Methanolobus sediminis: one gene and its partner. The protein of the gene in region 1 binds, or shares a complex with, the protein of each later gene. Links are inferred from orthologs where the notes say so. Each region holds a gene or a part of one and is shown on either strand. Other genes may lie near its edges.

The links.
Region 2: the proteins of RE474_RS05980 (region 1) and mcrC are in contact, whole or in part, in a cryo-EM structure (PDB 9H1L), measured with the Methanococcus maripaludis proteins. The link is inferred for Methanolobus sediminis from one-to-one orthologs. Residues at the interface, in WP_011170365.1 of Methanococcus maripaludis: Arg6, Glu8, Gln30, His32, Val33, Met34, Gln35, Tyr39, Leu80, Ser81, Arg82, Leu85, Pro86, His87, Cys90, Asp91, Ser93, Glu94, Arg97, Lys98, Lys102, Pro103, Asn104, Met105, Ile106, Gly107, Ala109, His110, Lys122, Glu123; in WP_011171501.1 of Methanococcus maripaludis: Arg5, Lys6, Glu7, Gln8, Ile9, Val10, Asp11, Cys12, Arg13, Ala14, Val15, Met16, Gly17, Gly19, Glu20, Gly22, Gly23, Leu24, Gln26, Arg27, Gly28, Thr29, Phe30, Ala31, Glu32, Leu34, Asn36, Thr51, Tyr59, Arg62.

The regions. Positions count from the first base shown.
Region 1 is NZ_CP133592.1:1,233,486-1,243,538, forward strand. The notes cover bases 4,480-7,453. They hold RE474_RS05980 (methanogenesis marker 7 protein), read right to left. Parts: upstream 6,449-7,453; coding sequence 5,510-6,448; downstream 4,480-5,509. Other genes in these bases: RE474_RS05970 (presenilin family intramembrane aspartyl protease PSH), read left to right, coding at 4,480-4,904; RE474_RS05975 (carboxymuconolactone decarboxylase family protein), read right to left, coding at 5,006-5,473; RE474_RS05985 (methanogenesis marker 17 protein), read right to left, coding at 6,448-7,044; RE474_RS05990 (methanogenesis marker 15 protein), read right to left, coding at 7,049-7,453. Also shown: RE474_RS05945 (MATE family efflux transporter), read left to right, coding at 1-394; gpmI (2,3-bisphosphoglycerate-independent phosphoglycerate mutase), read left to right, coding at 442-1,989; fen (flap endonuclease-1), read right to left, coding at 2,030-3,046; RE474_RS05960 (hypothetical protein), read right to left, coding at 3,079-3,393; RE474_RS05965 (hypothetical protein), read right to left, coding at 3,496-3,819; more of RE474_RS05970, read left to right, coding at 3,969-4,479; more of RE474_RS05990, read right to left, coding at 7,454-8,290; RE474_RS05995 (methanogenesis marker 5 protein), read right to left, coding at 8,287-8,757; RE474_RS06000 (methanogenesis marker 6 protein), read right to left, coding at 8,767-9,201; methyl-coenzyme M reductase-associated protein Mmp3, read right to left, coding at 9,204-10,053.
Region 2 is NZ_CP133592.1:636,722-646,586, forward strand. Bases 2,983-5,768 are described here. They hold mcrC (methyl-coenzyme M reductase I operon protein C), read left to right. Parts: upstream 2,983-3,967; coding sequence 3,968-4,570; downstream 4,571-5,768. Other genes in these bases: mcrB (coenzyme-B sulfoethylthiotransferase subunit beta), read left to right, coding at 2,983-3,402; mcrD (methyl-coenzyme M reductase operon protein D), read left to right, coding at 3,453-3,959; mcrG (coenzyme-B sulfoethylthiotransferase subunit gamma), read left to right, coding at 4,583-5,332; mcrA (coenzyme-B sulfoethylthiotransferase subunit alpha), read left to right, coding at 5,343-5,768. In the rest of the region: RE474_RS02875 (DNA polymerase II large subunit), read left to right, coding at 1-418; methyl coenzyme M reductase-arginine methyltransferase Mmp10, read right to left, coding at 445-1,692; more of mcrB, read left to right, coding at 2,098-2,982; more of mcrA, read left to right, coding at 5,769-7,061; RE474_RS02910 (TIGR04083 family peptide-modifying radical SAM enzyme), read left to right, coding at 7,296-8,444; RE474_RS02915 (hydantoinase/oxoprolinase family protein), read left to right, coding at 8,665-9,865.

The DNA of each region.
Region 1 (10,053 bases):
CATGATGGTAACTACTACTATGGCAGTTGTCGGTTTTATTGTGCTCCTTGCATTTCCGGGGCAGCTCTTTGGCATATTCACATCAGACGAGCAACTGATATCCTCGGGAGCATCTGCCACAAGAATAATGATACTTGCACTTCCGCTTGTGGGATTCCAGGTTGTTGGCTCATCACTTTACCAGGCCATTGGAAAAGCTTTACCATCTTTCATCCTTGCAATGAGCAGACAATTATTGTTCCTAATACCACTGGTTATAATCCTTCCACATTTCTTCCAGCTTACAGGTGTGTGGCTGGCGTTTCCACTATCAGACAGCCTGTCATTCATGCTTACATTTGTGTTGGTGCTGAGAGAATTCAGGATTCTCACAAGGCTTGAAAATGGTTCCTGATTGACCGATACAATGCATTTAAAAGGCATCGGAACAATTCAGAATTCATGTCATATGAGAATGGACCACTTTTACTTATGATACTTGACGGCTGGGGTTACACCACCGAAGAAAAAGGAAATGCAGTAATGGATGCAAACACCCCGGTGCTTGATTCACTTGTGGAAAAATACCCATCATGCTTATTACAGGTTTCAGGTGAGGGCGTAGGATTACCTGAGGGACAGATGGGGAACTCAGAGGTAGGTCACCTGAACATCGGTGCTGGCAGAATAATCTACCAGGATCTCACACGCATTAATAAAGACATAAAAGAAGGTTCTTTTTTCAAAAACCAGGTCTTTCTTGAAGCCATGGAAAATGTGAAGAAGAAAAACTCAGCACTGCACCTTATGGGACTATTCTCATACGGAGGCGTGCACAGTCACATGGACCACATGAGAGCACTTGTGGAAATGGCAAAGAATGAAGGTGTTGAAAGAGTTTACATTCACACATTCCTCGATGGCAGGGATGTGCCACCCCAGACTGCGCTTGATGACATGAAAGCACATGAGGAATTCTGCAAAAGCACAGGCATTGCAAAAACTGCAACTGTAAGCGGCAGGTATTATGCAATGGACCGTGACAAGCGCTGGGAGCGTATAAAACTGGCATACGATGCACTCACACTTGGTGAAGGTATCCTTGCAGAAGATGCTGTTTCAGCAGTGAGTCAGGCTTATGAGAGAGGCGAGAATGATGAATTTGTAAAGCCCACTGTCATAACAGATGCTGATGGTAAACCTGTGGCAACCGTAAAAGATGGAGATTCAGTAATCTTTTTCAATTTCCGTCCTGACAGGGCAAGACAGATGACTTATGCATTTGTGCACGATGATTTTGATGGTTTTGAGAGAAAGGTAAGGCCAAAAGTTCACTATGTGTGCATGGCAGAATATGATGAGAAGCTGGATGTTCCAATTGCATTCCCACCGGAGACCATTACCAATACACTTGGAGAAGTCCTGAGCAAGAATCACAAAAAACAGCTTCGTATAGCTGAGACTGAAAAGTATGCCCACGTTACATTCTTCTTCAACGGTGGTGTTGAAAAAGAAAATGAAGGAGAGGACAGATGTCTTGTATCTTCACCGGATGTAGCTACATATGACCTTAAACCTGAAATGAGCGCATATGAGGTCACTGAGCAACTTGTGGACAGGATACAGTCTGGAAAATATGACGCTATAATTCTCAATTTTGCCAACATGGATATGGTAGGTCACACAGGAATTGTGGATGCTGCGATCAAGGCGATCGAAGCTGTGGATAAGTGTGTTGGAAAAATTATCGATGCAATAATCGAAAAAGGCGGAGCTGCGCTTATAACAGCAGACCATGGCAATGCCGAGAAGATGATCGATTACCAAACCGGCAAGCCACACACTGCACACACATCTAATCCTGTAAGGTGTGTTCTTGTGAATGGTCCGGAAGGAGCAAAGTTGCATGATGGTAAGCTTTCCGATCTTGCACCAACCATGCTTGAGATAATGAAAATAGAACAGCCTGTTGAGATGACAGGAGTTACACTTATCTCGAAAAACAATTGAATCTAAAAACTAAGCTAAAATTGTGTTCTAGAATTTAGATCTAGAACCATTTGTCAAGGGTGCTCTGGCCGCTTCCGGAAGAAGCTTCGAGGCGTTCCAGAGCCTTTGTAACCCTGTCCTCTGAGAAATCATGTTCTCCGCAGAGAAATGATACTACCGCTGAGGAATCAGGCTTTTTCCATTTAAGAGAATAATCATCGGTTACCGGCGGGGATTTGAAAAACTCTTTGATTCCTTCAAGATTCTCGATTTCCAGACCTTTTTCCAGAAGGATGTTCTCTATGCTGCCATGTTCTTTTACTAGTTTGAGAGCTGTCTTTGGACCAACACCCTCGATACCATCATTATAATCGGTACCTACACAAAGAGCAATATCGATAAGTTGTGACTGGTTAATTCCCATTTCATCCAGGTTTTCTTTAAGGTCAATGAGTTCAGGTTTGACATCCACGTAGATGTTCTTCTTTGGTAATTTTCTCTTACCTGAAACCGTCAGGTTCCTGACAACTTTAGGAGAACCGAAAAGCAGTGAATCGTAATCCTGTGATGCTATCCTGTCAGCATCTCCTTTTTTGACCATGTAAGCTGCCTGTGCTTCACCTTCTGAGGGGGCATCCACATAAGGAATACCCATTGCACTCAGCAGTTTCTTTGAATCCTCAACAATTGTTGCATCAACCCTAGCAGATGCCTGGGCATATTTATATGCTTCTTCAGCAAGACCTTCTTCTTTAGCCAGTTCATAATTGGCTTTTGCTTTTTCACGTCTTTCAGTACGTTTCTGTATAGTCGATGATTTGAACTCAGGGGGCTTGCCATCGAAAACAAAAACAGGTTTTACTCCGGCTTCAACTATGTTGGTCATCCTGTAAAGAATGCCGGACAGATGTGATGTGACATTTCCCTGAGAATCTTTCAGGGGAGTGCCATCTCTCTGCCGGATGATACTTAAGAATTGATAAAGTGTATTAAAGGCGTCTATCGCCACAACGTTTAAAGAAAGGTCAGATACTTCGATCGTGCTCCTTTTTAGGAGCTCTCCTATATCAACACCCATAAAGAATCGTAATATTTTGATTATTGAAACCTTCAGGCTTCAGTTGTTATGAATCCATTGCATTCAAGTCTTACATCGATTACAGAATCATCGTTTGCATCGATCTTTCCGACTTTAAGGATATTCCCTACCCTGTCAATTAAGTGTGTTTTAGTAATCTGTACCTGGTGGAGATCGTTAGAGTCTCTATTTTTGTGTACCACCACTAGACTATGTTGATCGGTCTCGTTCTTGCCTAACTTTGACATCATGTTCTTCACAAGTTGCTCAAAGTCAGAGTAGATAAGAATCTCAGAACATTTCCCGGCTTTTTTGATAATACCAATTGGTTCTAAATTAATGCGCATATACGCACCTCTTATAGATAGAAAATAATTCTCATCAATCTACTACAATCTAGTTAATATGGTTTTCGGAGCTTTGAATGACATCATCATTATGATAACAAATTACCTGTACCTTTTCCTATCCATTGAGTCCATCACTTCATCCATCTTGATGAGAACCTCATTCATCCGTGAATCCAGGTTGTTTTCAACACTTTGAACATTGATCCTTAAAGAACGCTCTTTTGCTTCAAGCATATTATCGATCTTACGCAGACGCATATCTACCAAAAGGATCATAGCTGCCAGCGCACCAACCATTACCATTGCAGAAAGTATGATCAAAGCATTTGCAGAACTGTATTTGAATCTACCAAGCCATTCATATGTAAGTACAAAAGAAGACACAACCATTACAACTGAGAATAATATATCTCTGGTTTCCATTCTGTTCCCTCATTATTAATATGGGCTTTTTTGCTATTTATATTATTTAACTCTATTTTTTTAAAAGAGAATTACTTAAATACTGAACAGAGTATTTACTATACAGCATAATATATTATTCGCTTATTTATATATTGGGAGTTGCTGAGTTGAGTTCTGAAAAGACGGTAATCAAAGATTACGTTCCAATGCTTGTTATGGTGGGCATTATATTGTTAGTACAGATCACGGCACTGCTTCTGGCTGCGCCAATGAATGCAAATGACATGCAGGCTTTTGAAAACCCTGACTCAACTTCAAACGCCATTTACTACATAGGCGTTATTCTTGTATTTACCGGCTTTTTGCTGCTGGCTATCAAAAAGAATATGGAATGGATAATACAACTAGTAATTCTGCTTGCTGTCGGAGCCACCATGTATTATGTGTTCTACGCACTGCTTTCACTTGTTGACATATCTGTCATGACAAACAACATAGCTTCAGGTCTTGTAGCTGCCATACTCACAATACTGCTCTACAAATTCCCTGAATGGTATATCATCGATATAGTAGGACTTATCATTGGAGCGGGAGCCAGTGCAATATTTGGAATTTCGCTGTCTATCCTGCCGGTTATTGTGCTTCTTTCACTGCTTGCAGTCTATGACGCAATCTCTGTCTATAAGACAAAACACATGATAGACCTTGCAGAAGGCGTGATGGACCTTCACCTTCCAATTCTCTTTGTGATCCCAAAACATCTGAAGTACTCTTTCATTGAGGATTCACTCAAAAAGGAAGAAGGAAAGGAAAAGGAAGCATTCTTCATGGGACTTGGAGATGCCATAATGCCAACGATACTTGTTGTTTCAGCAAATGTGTTCCTTGTACAGAAAGCTCTTGAACAAAACATTACAATCGCATCAATTGGATTCATATCCTATCCTGCTCTTGGTGCAATGGTAGGAACAGTAATAGGATTTATGGCCCTGAGCATACTGGTCATGAAGGGAAAACCACAGGCAGGCCTTCCATTCCTCAACAGCGGAGTAATATTAGGATATTTAGCAGGAGTGCTGCTCAGCGGAGCACCACTCTACTAATCTCTTTTTTAAAGTTCTTCAAGAAAAGAAGGATCTCCTCAATATTGTGTGGGTAAACTAAGTTTTCCCACACGATGTTAAGAGAAACGAAAAGAAAAAATTCAGTCTTCCTCAGGAAGCTCAGAATTAATATTACATATGGAACAATTCGCAGATGAAGCAACATCCTGTTTCTCATCAGCGAAAACATTATCTACAGAACGAGTACCTTCTGCAAGGACAGCTGCTGTTGACACACTGCTGGCTATGAGAACAGAATCGAATATCTCCTCTTTAGACACACCCAGCCTTTTTGCAACCCTTACATGGGTATTCAGGCAATGCTCGCAGCGAAGTGCCGATGCTACTGCTATACTGATAAGTTCCACGGTCTTAGGGTCCATACGCTTGAATTCACGCATAACACTGTTCTCGTAGATCATTCTCGATATGAAAATTTCCGGCATATCCTTCATAAAATTAGTAATATAAGGAATTTCTCCATATCTTTTCTCGACATCTGCCAGAATTTCGTCTACAGCCTCCTTCGGCTCTTTGTCGAGAAGCTCTTTGATTTTTTCAAGTTCCATAGTAACCCCGAATAAGTTCAAACGTTTAATCGAGCTTTACGCTGTGAATCCAACCTCAGATTCACGTTTGATCTTGACCAATATATAATTTTTCATACGGGATTTTGTGATGGTCGCCATATCAGAAAGCCTTACACCTTCATCAAATTCAAGATTCTCCACCCTTTCATGAAACACATCATACGGAAGTTTCACTCGCAGCCCGTCAAGCTGAAGAGTTACAGGCGCAGGTGAGAATACATCAAATATCTCAGGGATCTGTTCATGTATCTCTTTCATTACCCTTGGCGGAAGTACTGCAAGTGGGTCCTTTGCAAGGTCCTCACGCATCTTCTCCACAACTTCCACAACCTTCTCCAGCAAAACATCAAGCGAACTGAGCTCTCCGGGTTTTCTCATACGATGGGCAACCCTGCCGATACCGCCAACATAGAGATCGGCACCAGCGACTTCTTCGGTCTTTATGTTAAGAGGGCCTCCTGCAACGATCTTCGGGACTGTCACACCTTCAAGAAGCTTTGGTTTCTTGTTCTTGATACAATCAGCAAAAGTACCGAATGAGAATACAGCAAGATCATGCTCATTAATGAGCTTCCTCTCATAGTTATCAGAAAGTGATACTCTCCTACCCATACCTCTTGCAAGACCGATCATATTGGTGTTTGCACCACCTCTGCGCATGAATTCCGCTACATCACATGCCGAATGCGGAAGGTGATGGGATGCAAGAGTCGGAGAAACAACAGCTATCTCTGTTCCGGTAAGGGGAGCGCGTTCCAGTTTGCCGAGAAGTTTCTTTCCAAGTTCCTCGATCAGATGGACATCCTCCCTTGGGATGAGCATCACAAGGGTAACTTCAGTGGCTGCAGGAACTTTCTGAATGAGATAACCTCCGAGGTCTTCCAGGAGTTCAGTGATGAGTGTGTGCTGGTGAATTCCACCCACATAAATATAAGGTTCAAGAACTGCTGCCATTATTCATCCTCCTGAAGTTCCTTTGCAATATCCTGCGCTTCCTGTATCCATTCTTTCTTGAGAATATCCTCGGTTGCAGCGAAAACAAAAACATGCTTGTCCATTGAATGATAACGCACTCTGAAACCTTCCGGTGTTGCACGGATAGCCATTTCAACAAGTCTGGACTGAAGAGTCTTCTGAGGGTCTGCAACAACAAGGTTCTTCAGGAATTCCACATCTTCATCCAGATCTTCCACGGTCATAATCAGGGTCTTTCTTTCAGGCTGGCGTACACCCGCACGTCCGTATTTTGCCCAGAGTTGTTCAAGTAATTGTGGAAGGTATTTTTCCTGTTCAATTGAAATAGTGACTTCCTTTGTAATATGATTTGTAACATCAACACTGCCCATATCGGATACTTTGACTTTTGGCTGGCTGCCTCTGAGAATTATAGCCATGAGGAAAAGAGAGTCCTCGGGTCTAACTCTCACTTTTATTCTTCCAATAGCAGCGCCAAGTACCAGTTCAGTGATAATGTCCGCAACTATGCTCTTGTAGGCATCGCCCTCTTCCGGTACCGTGGACTCCACAACGAAAGTCTCAAGAGGTTCCATAGAATTACTCCTCCACGTATCCTGAGGCCAGTAAAGCACTTCCTACAGCACCGATAAGGTGGGAGTTCGGTGGTACGAGAACATTGATATGTAGCAGCTCACCAAGAGCCTTTGGAACTCCTTCGATCAGAGATGAACCTCCTACAAGGATAAGCGGTTCCTTTACATCGACTTCCTGAAGCTGCTGTTCAAATATCTGCTCAACGACACTGTGACATGCCGCTGCTGCAACATCCTCAGGTGTTGAACCCTTTGCAAGTGAGTTTACAAGTGACTGGATACCGAAAACGATACAGTAACTGTTCATATCGACATTCTGTTCCATTCCTTTTACCGCAAGGGCACCAAGTTCTGTAATATCGACACCGAGCCTCTTTGCAGTCATATCAAGGAAACGACCTGATGCACCTGCACAGATACCTCCCATGGTAAACATGCCGGGAATTCCATCATCAACGGATATGGCTTTGTTGTCCATTCCACCGATATCAATTACAGTTGCATGACCTTTCTGTGTGTCAGCAAGATAAACGGCACCCTTTGAGTTGACAGTTATCTCTTCCTGGATAAGCTTGGCACCAAAGTATTCACCAATAAGGAAACGACCATAACCAGTAGTACCGATCGCCTGAATATCCTCCTGCTTGACACCGGCTTCTTCAAGTGCCTGATTGAAAGCCTCTGTGGCGCTGTCAATTACCTTGATAGTAGGTACCCAGCCTGAACCAATGATCTCGTTGTCCCTCATGACAACAGCCTTGGTAGTTGTGGAACCGGAGTCAATACCTGCAGTCAGCCCACTCTGCTTTTCCCTTGCAAGCAGGTGTCTGCGTCTTGCGATAGTTGTGAGAGCTTCCATACGTGTCAGCAGTGTTGCTGCAGTTGTACGCTCTGTAAATGAATAACTGATAACCGGAAGCTCAGAATGCTTGTTGATGTAACGGCGGACCTCATTTCTGACAATCGCTGCCTCTGCACACCTGAAACATGATGTGATAAAAACACCGTCTACATCAGAGAGCCCTTCTACAACAGCCTTTGCCCTTGCCATCATCAGGCGAAGATCAGGGCTTGCTGCCTCAATACCGAAATCCTTGCCAATATCATCAAGAACATCAATCTCTATTTCAGGATAGACAAGTTTAGCGTTAACACTTGAAGCTACAGATTCCAGTTCCCCGTGAACACCTGCGTACTCGGAACCACATGATACAAGTGCCACTTTTACAACAGCTTCATCATTCATTCTGTTGCCTCCTCTGATTCTCCTTTGACTTCATCAAGTGATTTCAAAAACTCTGCGATCTTGTAAACGAATTCCTGTCCTTCATCATCATCTTTTGGAAATTCCAGTTCAAGAAGTGGCATTTCACGGCTTCTGATAAGATACTTGGTAAGTTCGTTTGTACGGGCACACCCCATGCAACCAAAGGCCATTGGAGATTCGCCCACAATGATACCGGCTTCCGCCTCTTCGATCATCGGGCCTACTATAGCCATCCTGCCCCTGACACCTGCAGGAACTTCAACAGCCGCGTATTTGAGACCATGCTTTGGCTCCTCTGCTGTAATATTCATGGGTGGTGAATCAACACCAACGGTCGTGACCTTTTCCTTTATCTTTTCCATCATTGCCAGTGGTGTATGACCGAACCTCTGCACCAGGTCAGAAAGGATCAGACTGTTTGTAGGGTATATGATAACTTTAGCCATGGTATTGCCTCATAAGCTGGATTCAACTATATCCTGGAGGTCTTTCACTCCAAGTTTCTTCTTGTGTTCTATCTCTTTAAGCGGAACATGTTTATCGTATTTGTCAAGCGCATTGCCTATCATCGGAAGCATCATTGCTTCTTCCTTGAGGAAATAGAAACCAGGTCTCGTACCTCCTCCGCGGGATGCACGGCAACGCCTGTCGTCACCCGGAGGGAAACCTCTCTCTTTTACGAAAATATGATTCTTATCAAGATCAACGATCTCTTTTACTACTTTGTTTACAGCCTCTCTCGGACCTGTGACCATTGTCCCGAAACATGTTTCCTTGATGACGATATCAGTACTGGATTCATATATTTTCATGGCAGCATCGATTGGCAGCACACTGTCAGAACTTGTAACAACAAGTTTTGTTATGACATCATTGTTCTCTTCGGCCATTCTCATTCCTCCTTGCTGCTCTCTAAGACATACATTTGATCGCCATCCTTGAAATGTCTGAGTTTCTCAGGGTCCAGTATCTTTCCGATAATGTTGGTGTTTCCAAGTCTCTCGCCGGTCGGACCGAACAGGTCATCATCAGCTAACTTGACACCTATCATTCCAGCTCTCTTTGCAGCCTGGTTGGTAACACCAATCTCACCTGCAATTGCCTTTGCCGGAGTGTTCTCCGGGAAGATCTCCTTATAGGATTCTGCAGGCTTTTCAGCCTTGAAGATATAGGTGTTCTCGTAGGTCATCATCACAGGAAGTAAACCTACCGGGTCGTATTGAAGACCAACTGCATGCCTGAAGAAATCAAGGGTCTTTGGAGCAAGATCATCGTAAAGCTCGATCTTTACAAGCATCTCAGGGTCAACGCCCTGTACTGTTACTTTCTTTTCTTGCAGGATCTCAATAGAGGTTGAAGGAGACTGTTTTACAATGAAACCATCATCACCGGTATAGCCAGCCCTGGTAACTTCAATGTCCTTCTGAGCCATTTGCGCTTCTGCTTCTGCATTGGTCATTCCAAGAAGCATAATCCGGTCCGGAACGGACTCAACCATAACTTTCTGGCCTTTTTCTGCTATTCTTGCAAGTTCTATTCCCTGCACAACATGACCTATCACAGAATGCATGATAGATGAGGTGCGTGCATCAGTTGAAATGAAAAGTTTACCGGCACCGTATCCCACAGTTCTCACAAACACAGAACCTGTTGAACGTGCTTCGAAGTTTTCGTATGTTACCAATTCACCCTGGAACCTGTGATCGGATATAAATGAAGTTGAAAGATAATCAATATGGAAC
Region 2 (9,865 bases), 600 kb from region 1 along the record:
TGCTTACAAGACACTTGGCAGTATGGTAGAGAAAATGGATGCTCAGCTTGCTCTTGCCGATAAGATACGTGCGGTCGATGCTCCTGATGTAGCTGAAAGGGTTCTTATTTCACACTTCCTGCCGGACATGTTCGGTAACCTCAGGGCATTTTCAAGACAGGGAACAAGATGCCTGAAATGCGCTGCAAAATTCCGCAGACCCCCGCTTACGGGAATTTGTCCGAAATGCGGCGGAAGGGTCATACTTACAGTTCACGAAGGTGCTGTGAAAAAGTATCTTGAGGTCTCAAAGAAAGTGGCTCATAACTACAACGTTTCCAGTTATACCAAGCAGAGAATAGATTTGCTGGGCCTGGACATGCAATCACTCTTTGAGAATGATAAATCAAAACAGACCGGACTGCTGGAGTTTATGTAAGCAGCCGGCAGCGATTATATTAATAGTTATTCTTTGGTCTGTTCACCAATTTCCAGGCCAATAGCATTTATTTCATGGATCAGTTCTTTAAATCCTGTTATTTCAAATTCAAGAACTTCCTCTTTGCTAAGACCAATAGACATTTCACCATCATATGTAAGCATGTCCGGACCCCTGCGCACAAAACGAGACACACCGTCACGGGACAGAACTGAAGTTGATTCGGGGTCGTGTACAAATGCTCTTCCCGGGATAATCACAGTCTGCTTTACATCCGTAAGGTCCAGCTTTTCCACATCTTCAATGGTTATCAGACAACCTATATCTTTATCCACGGCAACTACGTTGACAGCACTGCCAAGTTTTGTGAACACTTCCTGAAGCCTGTCCTTTGAAGCACGGCTGGTAAGTATTGTTGCATCCTTGCGAATCTCAGGAAGTCTCGCAAGAGCATCCGGTTCATTCCTGATAGCATACGGAGAGCCGATAAGCGGATCTTCAAGTGGTGTTCCTGTTATGCGGAGATTATATTTTGCATCGGCATCCCTTACGATCTTCACGAATTCTTCAATGCTGTGGGTTTCAATTCCTTCCATTACAGGAGCATTGTTCAGTATGAGACCTTCTTCTGTCTTGTTGGCAAAGCGCATGAGTATAGCTCCTTTGGCACCCATTTCTTCCAGGTCGCCAAGGGTTTTGTCAAGTACTTCACCGTCGTTAACTCCGGGAATCAGAACAATAGCTGCGTAGACATCACAATGCTGGCAGAACTGGCGCAATACTTTCAGTGCGGCTTCTGGCTCAGGGTCACGCATGTATTGTCTTCGCAGTTCCGGGTCTGTTGCAAATACTGTGAATGAAACTTCGGTGACTCCGTATTCAATGAAGAACTCTGCTTCGTCACCATTGCTGAAACCTTTTCCACTGGTATATCCCAGATGTATCGGAAGGCCGAACTGGGCAATGTTAGCCACCAGCTCCATAAGATCCGGATAACAGCTTACATCACCTCCACCGCTTATGGTGATCTTGTCAATATTATCACCTGCCATCATAAGACGCTGGTACAGGTCCTGGAACACATATTGCCCGGGTTTGAAACCGGAATAAGATTCCCTTACACCTCTGGTGCAGTAATCACAACCCTTTTTGAAAGGGAAACAGTATTTACAGCCAAATGGAGGGTTCTCTTTAACTTTCTTAAAATAACAGTATGTGCAGAAGCCTTTGCAATCTATTCCGGGATTGCCTCCTACGTCAGCAGTGATCTCCATAGAACGAGATACATATTATATAGGTACTTAAAGGTTTGCGGTTATTCTTTTAATATTTAGTCATATTCCGGAGGATGGACCTTTAGTACATACTACAAAATAGAATGCGGAATTTTAAGAAATAATTCTGATATTTAAGCTTTGTCAAATTAAGGGCGAATTCAATACTTGCTCAATTATATTAATATTCGATTTATGCTTGCGGTTGATGATTGCGAAATTGTTGTGAAACGATGCAAAAGGTTTAAACGTCATTGTTGCTTAATAATTCCGAGAATTCCCAGTGGAAAGTTTTCGTACGGAAAATTACTATGTGGTACAAAGTAATTGACTTTCATTCATTCATTCATCTGTACGTTTCCAAAATGGGTGATTTCTGAATAGAAACATAGGAGGAAAATATACGTGTCTGATAAAATAGACATTTACGACGACAGAGGTAAACTGTTGGAAAGCGGCGTTGATCTTACAGCTATTGCGCCAACAAGGAACGCAGCGATTCAAAACATCATCAAAGATACAAAGAGGACAGTTGCTGTAAACCTCGCAGGTATCGACAAAGCACTCAAGACCGGTTCAATGGGTGGATCTAAAAAGCAGATCCTCGGTAGAGAACTTGACTACGACATCGTAGGCAACTCCGGTGCTATCCTTGATGCAGTAAAGAAGCTCATCCAGGTCAGCGATGATGATGACACAGCAGTAACAGAACTTGGTGGCGGAAAGCAGCTCCTTGTCCAGATCCCAAGCGTAAGGACAATGATCGGTGCTGACTTCGTATCTGCAAGCACAGTAACAGGTGCAGCAGTCGTACAGACCATCATTGACATGTTCAACACTGACATGTTCGATGCACCAATCGTAAAGTCCGCTGTATGGGGAAGCTACCCACAGACAATGGACATGAAGGGCGCAAACATCGCATCAATCCTCAGCATTCCACAGAACAACGAAGGTCTCGGTTACTCCCTGAGGAACATCACAACAAACCACGTAGCAGCAATTACCGGTAAGAAGGCAATCAATGCAGCAGCACTTGCATCAATCTTCGAGCAGGTAGGTATGTACGAGATGGGTAACGCTGTAGGACCATTCGAGAGACACCAGTTACTCGGTCTTGCATACCAGGGTCTTAACGCAGGCAACTACGTCTACGACATCGTAAAAGAGAACGGTAAGAGCGGTACAATCGGTACTGTAATCAACTCAACAGTCGAGAAGGCAATCGAAGTCGGTGCAATCTCCGTTGACAAGACAGCTCCATCCGGATACAACTTCTACAAGGCAGACGACGTTTCAATGTGGAACGCAATTGCAGCAGCAGGTCAGCTTGCAGCAACCATGGTAAACTGTGCAGCAGGAAGAGCAGCTCAGAACGTATCATCAACCATTCTCTACTACAACGACATTCTTGAGAAGGAAACAGGTCTTCCTGGTGTCGACATGGGTAGAGCACAGGGTACTGCAGTAGGATTCTCATTCTTCAGTCACTCCATCTATGGTGGCGGTGGACCAGGTATCTTCAACGGTAACCACGTTGTAACCAGGCACTCCAGAGGTTTCGCAATTCCTTGTGTATGTGCAGCAGTCTCACTTGACGCAGGCACACAGATGACCACCATCGAGAAGACATCCACACTTGTCGGTAACGTATTTGGATCCATTCCAGAATTCAAGGAGCCAATCAAGGCAGTGGCAGGTGCACTCTAAGACACAACACCCCTCCTTAAATATCACAGATAATCATAAAGGTAACAAAAATGTCCGATACTTTTTCAGAAGCAAACTTTGTGCAACTTGAAATATTCCCTTCAAGGCTGCTCAAACCCGAAACAGCCCAGAACCTGCTCAGCGAGATCGCTGATGTAGAAGGTATTATCAGGCTGTTTGTCCATGGCCCAAGACTTCCCCAGACCGTTCCTTACGGACCTGCCACAGGAATGCCTGTGAACCATCCCGGGAATGCTGTAATCGAGGTTGCAGGACAGGCAATAGAACTTGCCGTATCCGTAGGCAGCATCCGTATGGAAGTTGTAGACGTAGATGTAAAAGAGCAGGTAAGGGAAGTTTGTGAAAAGGTTCTTACAGTACCATTTGAGTTCAGGGTAGGACATTTCATTCCAACGAGACAGACCGTCAGTGACTATGCAAAGCGTGGAGCTGGTGCCGATCCTCTTATGACCGGAATGACTGACCCTAAAGGAAAACTGAAGAACCAGCCAGTATGCATCCTTAAACCTGATGACTTACCTAATGACATGGAATAAGTGATGGAATGTTCGACCGGGAAACACAGGTTGTAGATTGCAGACACGGAATGGGTCTTGGCCGTGGAGGAGGACTTGCACAACGCGGTACTCTCTCTGAAACAGGAAGACCTGATGTGATCGCAGTTGCAATGAGCCCGGGAAGAAGACATATCACAAAACCAGTATGTGAACTCACATATGGCATGCGTCGTGAGGAAATCCAGGTTAGTGTGCTTGTGCTTAACACCGGTTCAGGTGTTCCGGATACCAACATGGGTTCCGGGTCCTTTGGAATCAGTCCTGAGGAGATAGCACAGATCAACAGACACAAAGTGGCTGTTATCCACACAGGAAACATCAGGGACCATGTGGTTAGAAAAGTAAAGGCAATTCTTGAGCAGGCCGATATTCCAGCAGTAGTTGTTTGTCAGACCCTCGTTGATTTCGAGGATTTTGCATTGGCAGGAATAAAGACAAGGCTTGTAAAACCAAAAGATAGTGATATTTTAGCAAAGGGAAGGGTAATGGAAATTGTGACAGGAGTTACACGAGGCGAATCATGTTCAAGGGAAAAACTGAACGAACTCGTGAAAGCCGTGAAAACCACAATGAGATCATTAGAGAATTAGGAGTGAATAATTATGGCATATGAACCACAATATTATCCAGGAGCAACATCCGTTGCTGAAAACAGAAGAAAACACATGTCTGGTAAAGTCGAGAAACTCAGAGAGATCTCCGACGATGACCTGACAATGATACTCGGTCACCGTGCACCAGGTAGCGACTACCCAAGCACCCACCCACCACTCGCAGAAATGGGTGAGCCAGAGTGTTCAGTCAGAGAAATGGTAGAACCAACACCAGGCGCAAAAGCTGGTGACAGGGTAAGGTACGTACAGTTCGTTGACTCAATGTACAACGGTCCATCAGTACCATACGTAAGATCCTACGCAGCAGCAATCAACTTCAGAGGTGTCGACCCAGGAACACTTTCCGGTCGTCAGGTCGTTGAAGCTCGTGAGAGAGACATGGAAGAGATCGCAAAGTTCCAGATGGAAACCGAGATGACATGTCCAGCACTCGCAAGCCTTAGAGGTGCAACAGTACACGGTCACTCACTCAGACTTCCAGAAGACGGTGTAATGTTCGACATGCTCGACAGGTGCAGAAAAGAAGGCGATGTAATCATTATGCACAAGGACCAGGTAGGAAGACCAATCGACAAGAAGGTAAACCTCGGCAAGCCAATGTCCCCAGAAGAGGCAGCAAAGAGGACAACAATCTACCGTGTCGATAATGTAGCATTCAGAGATGACGCAGAAGTCATTGAATGGGTACACAGAGTATTCGACCAGAGAACCACATACGGATTCAAGCCGGAGAACTGAGGTGATTATAATGGCAGACGATAGAAAGAGAATGTTTGCAAAACACATGGAAATTAAGTACACAAAAGAGCACGGTACTAACAAAATGGAAGGTGGAAAGATCACCGACATGACTGTAGAATACTACAGACTCGGTGTCGATCAGAACCCACGTAAATTAGAAATGAAAAAGGCAGGTCAGGAACTCGCAAAGAAGAGAGGACTTGTCGGTTACAACCCAATGATGCACTGTGGTGGTATACCACTCGGTCAGAGAGCACTCACACCATCTTTCCTTTCCGGAACAGATGACATGGTCGAGATCGATGACCTTCACTACGTCAACAACGCTGCAATGCAGCAGATGTGGGATGACATCAGAAGGACCGTAATTGTCGGTCTGGACATGGCACACGAGACCCTCGAGAAGAGGCTCGGTATCGAAGTCACACCAGAAACAATCAACCACTACCTTGAGACACTCAACCACGCACTTCCTGGTGGAGCAGTCGTTCAGGAACACATGGTCGAGACACACCCAGCTCTTGTAGATGACTGTTACGTCAAGATCTTCACCGGTGACGATGAACTCGCAGACGAGATCGACAAGCAGTTCCTCATCGACATCAACAAGGAGTTCCCAGCAGAGCAGGCAGCTCAGCTTAAGGCAGCAATCGGAAAGAACACCTTCCAGGCAGCACACATCCCAACAATTGTCAGCAGAACCACAGATGGTGGTCAGACAAGCAGGTGGATGGCTATGCAGGTCGGTATGGCATTCATTTCAGCATACAGCATGTGTGCTGGTGAAGCAGCAGTAGCTGACCTTTCATACGCAGCAAAGCACGCTGGTGTTATCCAGATGGGAGAAATGCTTCCAGCAAGACGTGCACGTGCACCAAACGAGCCAGGAGGAATTCCATTCGGTCACATGGCTGATATCATCCAGACAAGCCGCAAGACACCAGAAGACCCAGCAAACGTTACCCTTGAGGTAGTAGGTGGAGCATGTATGCTTTACGACCAGATCTGGCTCGGTTCATACATGTCCGGTGGTGTAGGTTTCACCCAGTACGCAACAGCAGCATACTGTAACAACATCCTTGATGACAACCTCTACTACAACGTAGACTACATCAACGACAAGTACGATGGTGCAGCAACCACAGGTACCGACAACAAGGTAAAGGCAGACCTCGCAGTAGTAAAGGACATCGCAACAGAGTCCACAATCTACGGTCTCGAGAACTACGAGAAGTACCCAACAACCCTCGAAGACCACTTCGGTGGATCCCAGAGAGCAACAAGCCTTTCCGCAGCAGCTGGTTCAGCTGTATCCCTGGCAACAGGAAACGGAAACGCTGGTCTCTCCGGATGGTACCTCTGTATGTACCTCCACAAGGAAGCACACGGCCGTCTCGGTTTCTTCGGATACGACCTGCAGGACCAGTGTGGTGCTACAAACGTACTCTCATACCAGTCCGACGAAGGTCTTGCTCTTGAACTCCGTGGACCAAACTACCCTAACTACGCAATGAACGTAGGTCACCAGGGTGGTTACACAGCTATTGCATCCGCTGCTCACGCAGGACGTGGAGATGCATACGCAGTCAACCCACTCGTCAAGATCTGCTTCGCAGACGACCTCCTCCCATTCGACTTCTCCAAGCCAAGAAAGGAGTTCGCAAGGGGAGCTCTCAGAGAGTTCGAGCCTGCTGGTGAGAGATCACTCATCATTCCAGCAAAGTAATTTTAAAACAAGTGCAGGCTTAATGCCTGCTACTTATTCTTTTTTGAATAAGTTTCATTCTTCTGTTTTTGATTCCATAGTATTCTGTTCTTCTTTATTCTGTAAGGCTAAATATTGCAAAAGCATTCATCTATCCGAAGAACTATCCAATCACCGATCTATGGAAAGATGGCTCTTAGAAAACTACTAATAACTTGAAACCTTGAAGAAACTTAAAAACAAGGTGCTATTAAAATGTCTTTTCACGTGATGCTGATCCCTACACTTGGTTGTCCAGGAAAATGTAATTACTGCTGGAGTTCCGAGGAAAAATCCCCGATAATGAGCATCGAGACCATTAAAGAAGTAGTTGAATGGCTCAAAAACTTCAAGGAGGATTCTGTTACTTTTACTTTCCATGGAGGAGAACCACTTCTGGCAGGCGCAGATTTCTACAGGGAGGCTTTACCAATCCTTGTCGAGGGAGCAAAGCCGAAGAAAGTGGCTTTTGCGATACAGACCAACCTCTGGAAGATGACCGATGAAATAGCTGAGATATTTGCGGAATATAATATTCCGATAGGTTCCAGTCTTGACGGTCCTAAAGAACTTAATGATTTCCAGAGAGGGGAAGGATATTACGAAAAGACCATGCGTGGCTATGAGATAGCAAAGGAACACGGACTTTCAGTCAGATTCATCACCACTTTCACTTCCCATTCCGAAAAATTCAGAGAGGAGATTTTCAATTTTTACCTGGAAAACGGCTGGACTCTCAAGTTCCACCCTGCTCTGCCTTCATTACGTGGTAATGAACCTGAAAAATGGGCTCTTGATCCGGAAGAATACGGCAGGCTTCTTATCTACCTCCTGGACAAATACCTGGAAAACATGGACAAGATCGAGGTCATGAACATTGACCACCTATGTAAAGGCGTATTTAGTGGCAGAGGTGCTGTATGCACTTTTGTGGACTGTATGGGAGATGTCTTAGCCATAGGACCTGACGGAGGAATATATCCATGTTACCGCTTTGTAGGCATGCCGGAATACGTGATGGGCAATGTCCGCGACAATCCCGGTATTGAAGAACTTTCAAAATCCGATGCATGGAAGCTCATGTTCGATTACAAGGATTACGTAGATGAGAACTGCAAGGACTGCTCCCACATAAAATACTGCAGAGGCGGCTGCCCTTACAATGCCATAACCCCAACAGGCGGAGAAATAAAGGATGTCGATCCCCATTGTATCTCTTACAAAATGATACTCGACGAGATCACCGAGAGAGTCAATAATGAGATGTTCGGCGGATCTGGTATGGAGATGGACTTCTTCCAGAACCCCATGAAGCCTTCAAGGCCGGGAATAATGGCTCTTATGCTTAAGAAAACATATGAGTAGAACAGATAATAAAGGATTTGATCATTTTTTTAATCGAATCCTTTTTCTGTATATTAGATGATCTTTTTAGTGTTAAAATCTGGCCTGACATCAGACAGAAAACTTTTTCTTAGATACTCTTCTGTCCGATATTACGTGGTAATGCTTAAATATTGCAAAACCATTGTTTTTTACATTATCAGTTATGAAATTAATTTTTGTTTGAAAGGAGTGAACCAAAATGCAATACAGTCTGGGCATTGATGCCGGAGGAACTTTTACAGACGGTGTAATTATCCGTGATTCAGATGGTGTGATAATGGATGCCACAAAAGTGCTTACCACTTATCCGGATCCAATAGGCGGAATTAAAAAAGTAATCGATTCGCTGAATCCTGAATATGTCCAGGATGTAAAGCTGGTTTCAGTCTCAACAACCCTGTCAACAAATACAATACTTGAAGACACAGGTTTCCCTGTCGGTGTCATCCTTGTAGGCGATTATGTAATTCCAAAAGAAGGATTCCCGGCAAAATATTATGTTCAGCTAAGTGGTGGTCACACCAGCAATGGTGAAGAAGCTGCCCCCTTGGACGAAGATGGTGTCAAACTTTTCGCCCTTGAGGTGAAGGACCATGTTGCTGCTTTTTCCGTATCATCATTTTTCAGTAACCGTAATTCCGAACATGAACTTCGTGTCAAGGAAATAATCCGTGAACTTACCGGGCTTCCGGTGGTATGTGGACACGAACTTTCCCAGGAAGTCGGTGCCTATGACAGGGCCATTACTGCTTATCTGAACGCACAGCTCCTGCCAATCACACATAAATTCATCCAGTCAATCATGCAGGACATAAAATCAAGAGGCATGGATGCAAACCTGCTCATGCTCAAATGTGACGGTTCCGTTGTTGGCATGGAAGAAGCCCTTGAACGCCCAATAGAATCCATATTTTCCGGACCGGCTGCAAGTCTTGTCGGTGCTTCCTTCCTCACAAAATACGATACATGTGCAATGGTTGACGTTGGAGGAACCAGTACCGATGTAGCTCTTATCAGAAATGGAGTACCGGAACTCAGTGAACAGGGAGCTGTTGTTGGTGGCTGGAAAACAATGGTAAAGGCCATCAGAATGGAAACTTCCGCAACCGGCGGGGATAGTCATGTATGGATACAAGACCAGAAATTCTACATTGGCCCCAGGAGAGTTATCCCTCTTTGCCGTGCAGCAACCCTTTATCAAGGATTCCTTGAAAGGTTCAAAGAATCAAAATCACCTTCCAGAAAACTTCTCTGTGAAAATGTGCAGCCTACAAAATTCTTTGTGCGTACCGGCCTTAAGCCTCTGGAACTTACCAGGACTGAGGAAGAAATATTCGATGTTATTCAGGGAGCTCCGGTATCTTATGTAGATATTTTCCAGCGCCTGAAAAAACAACCAA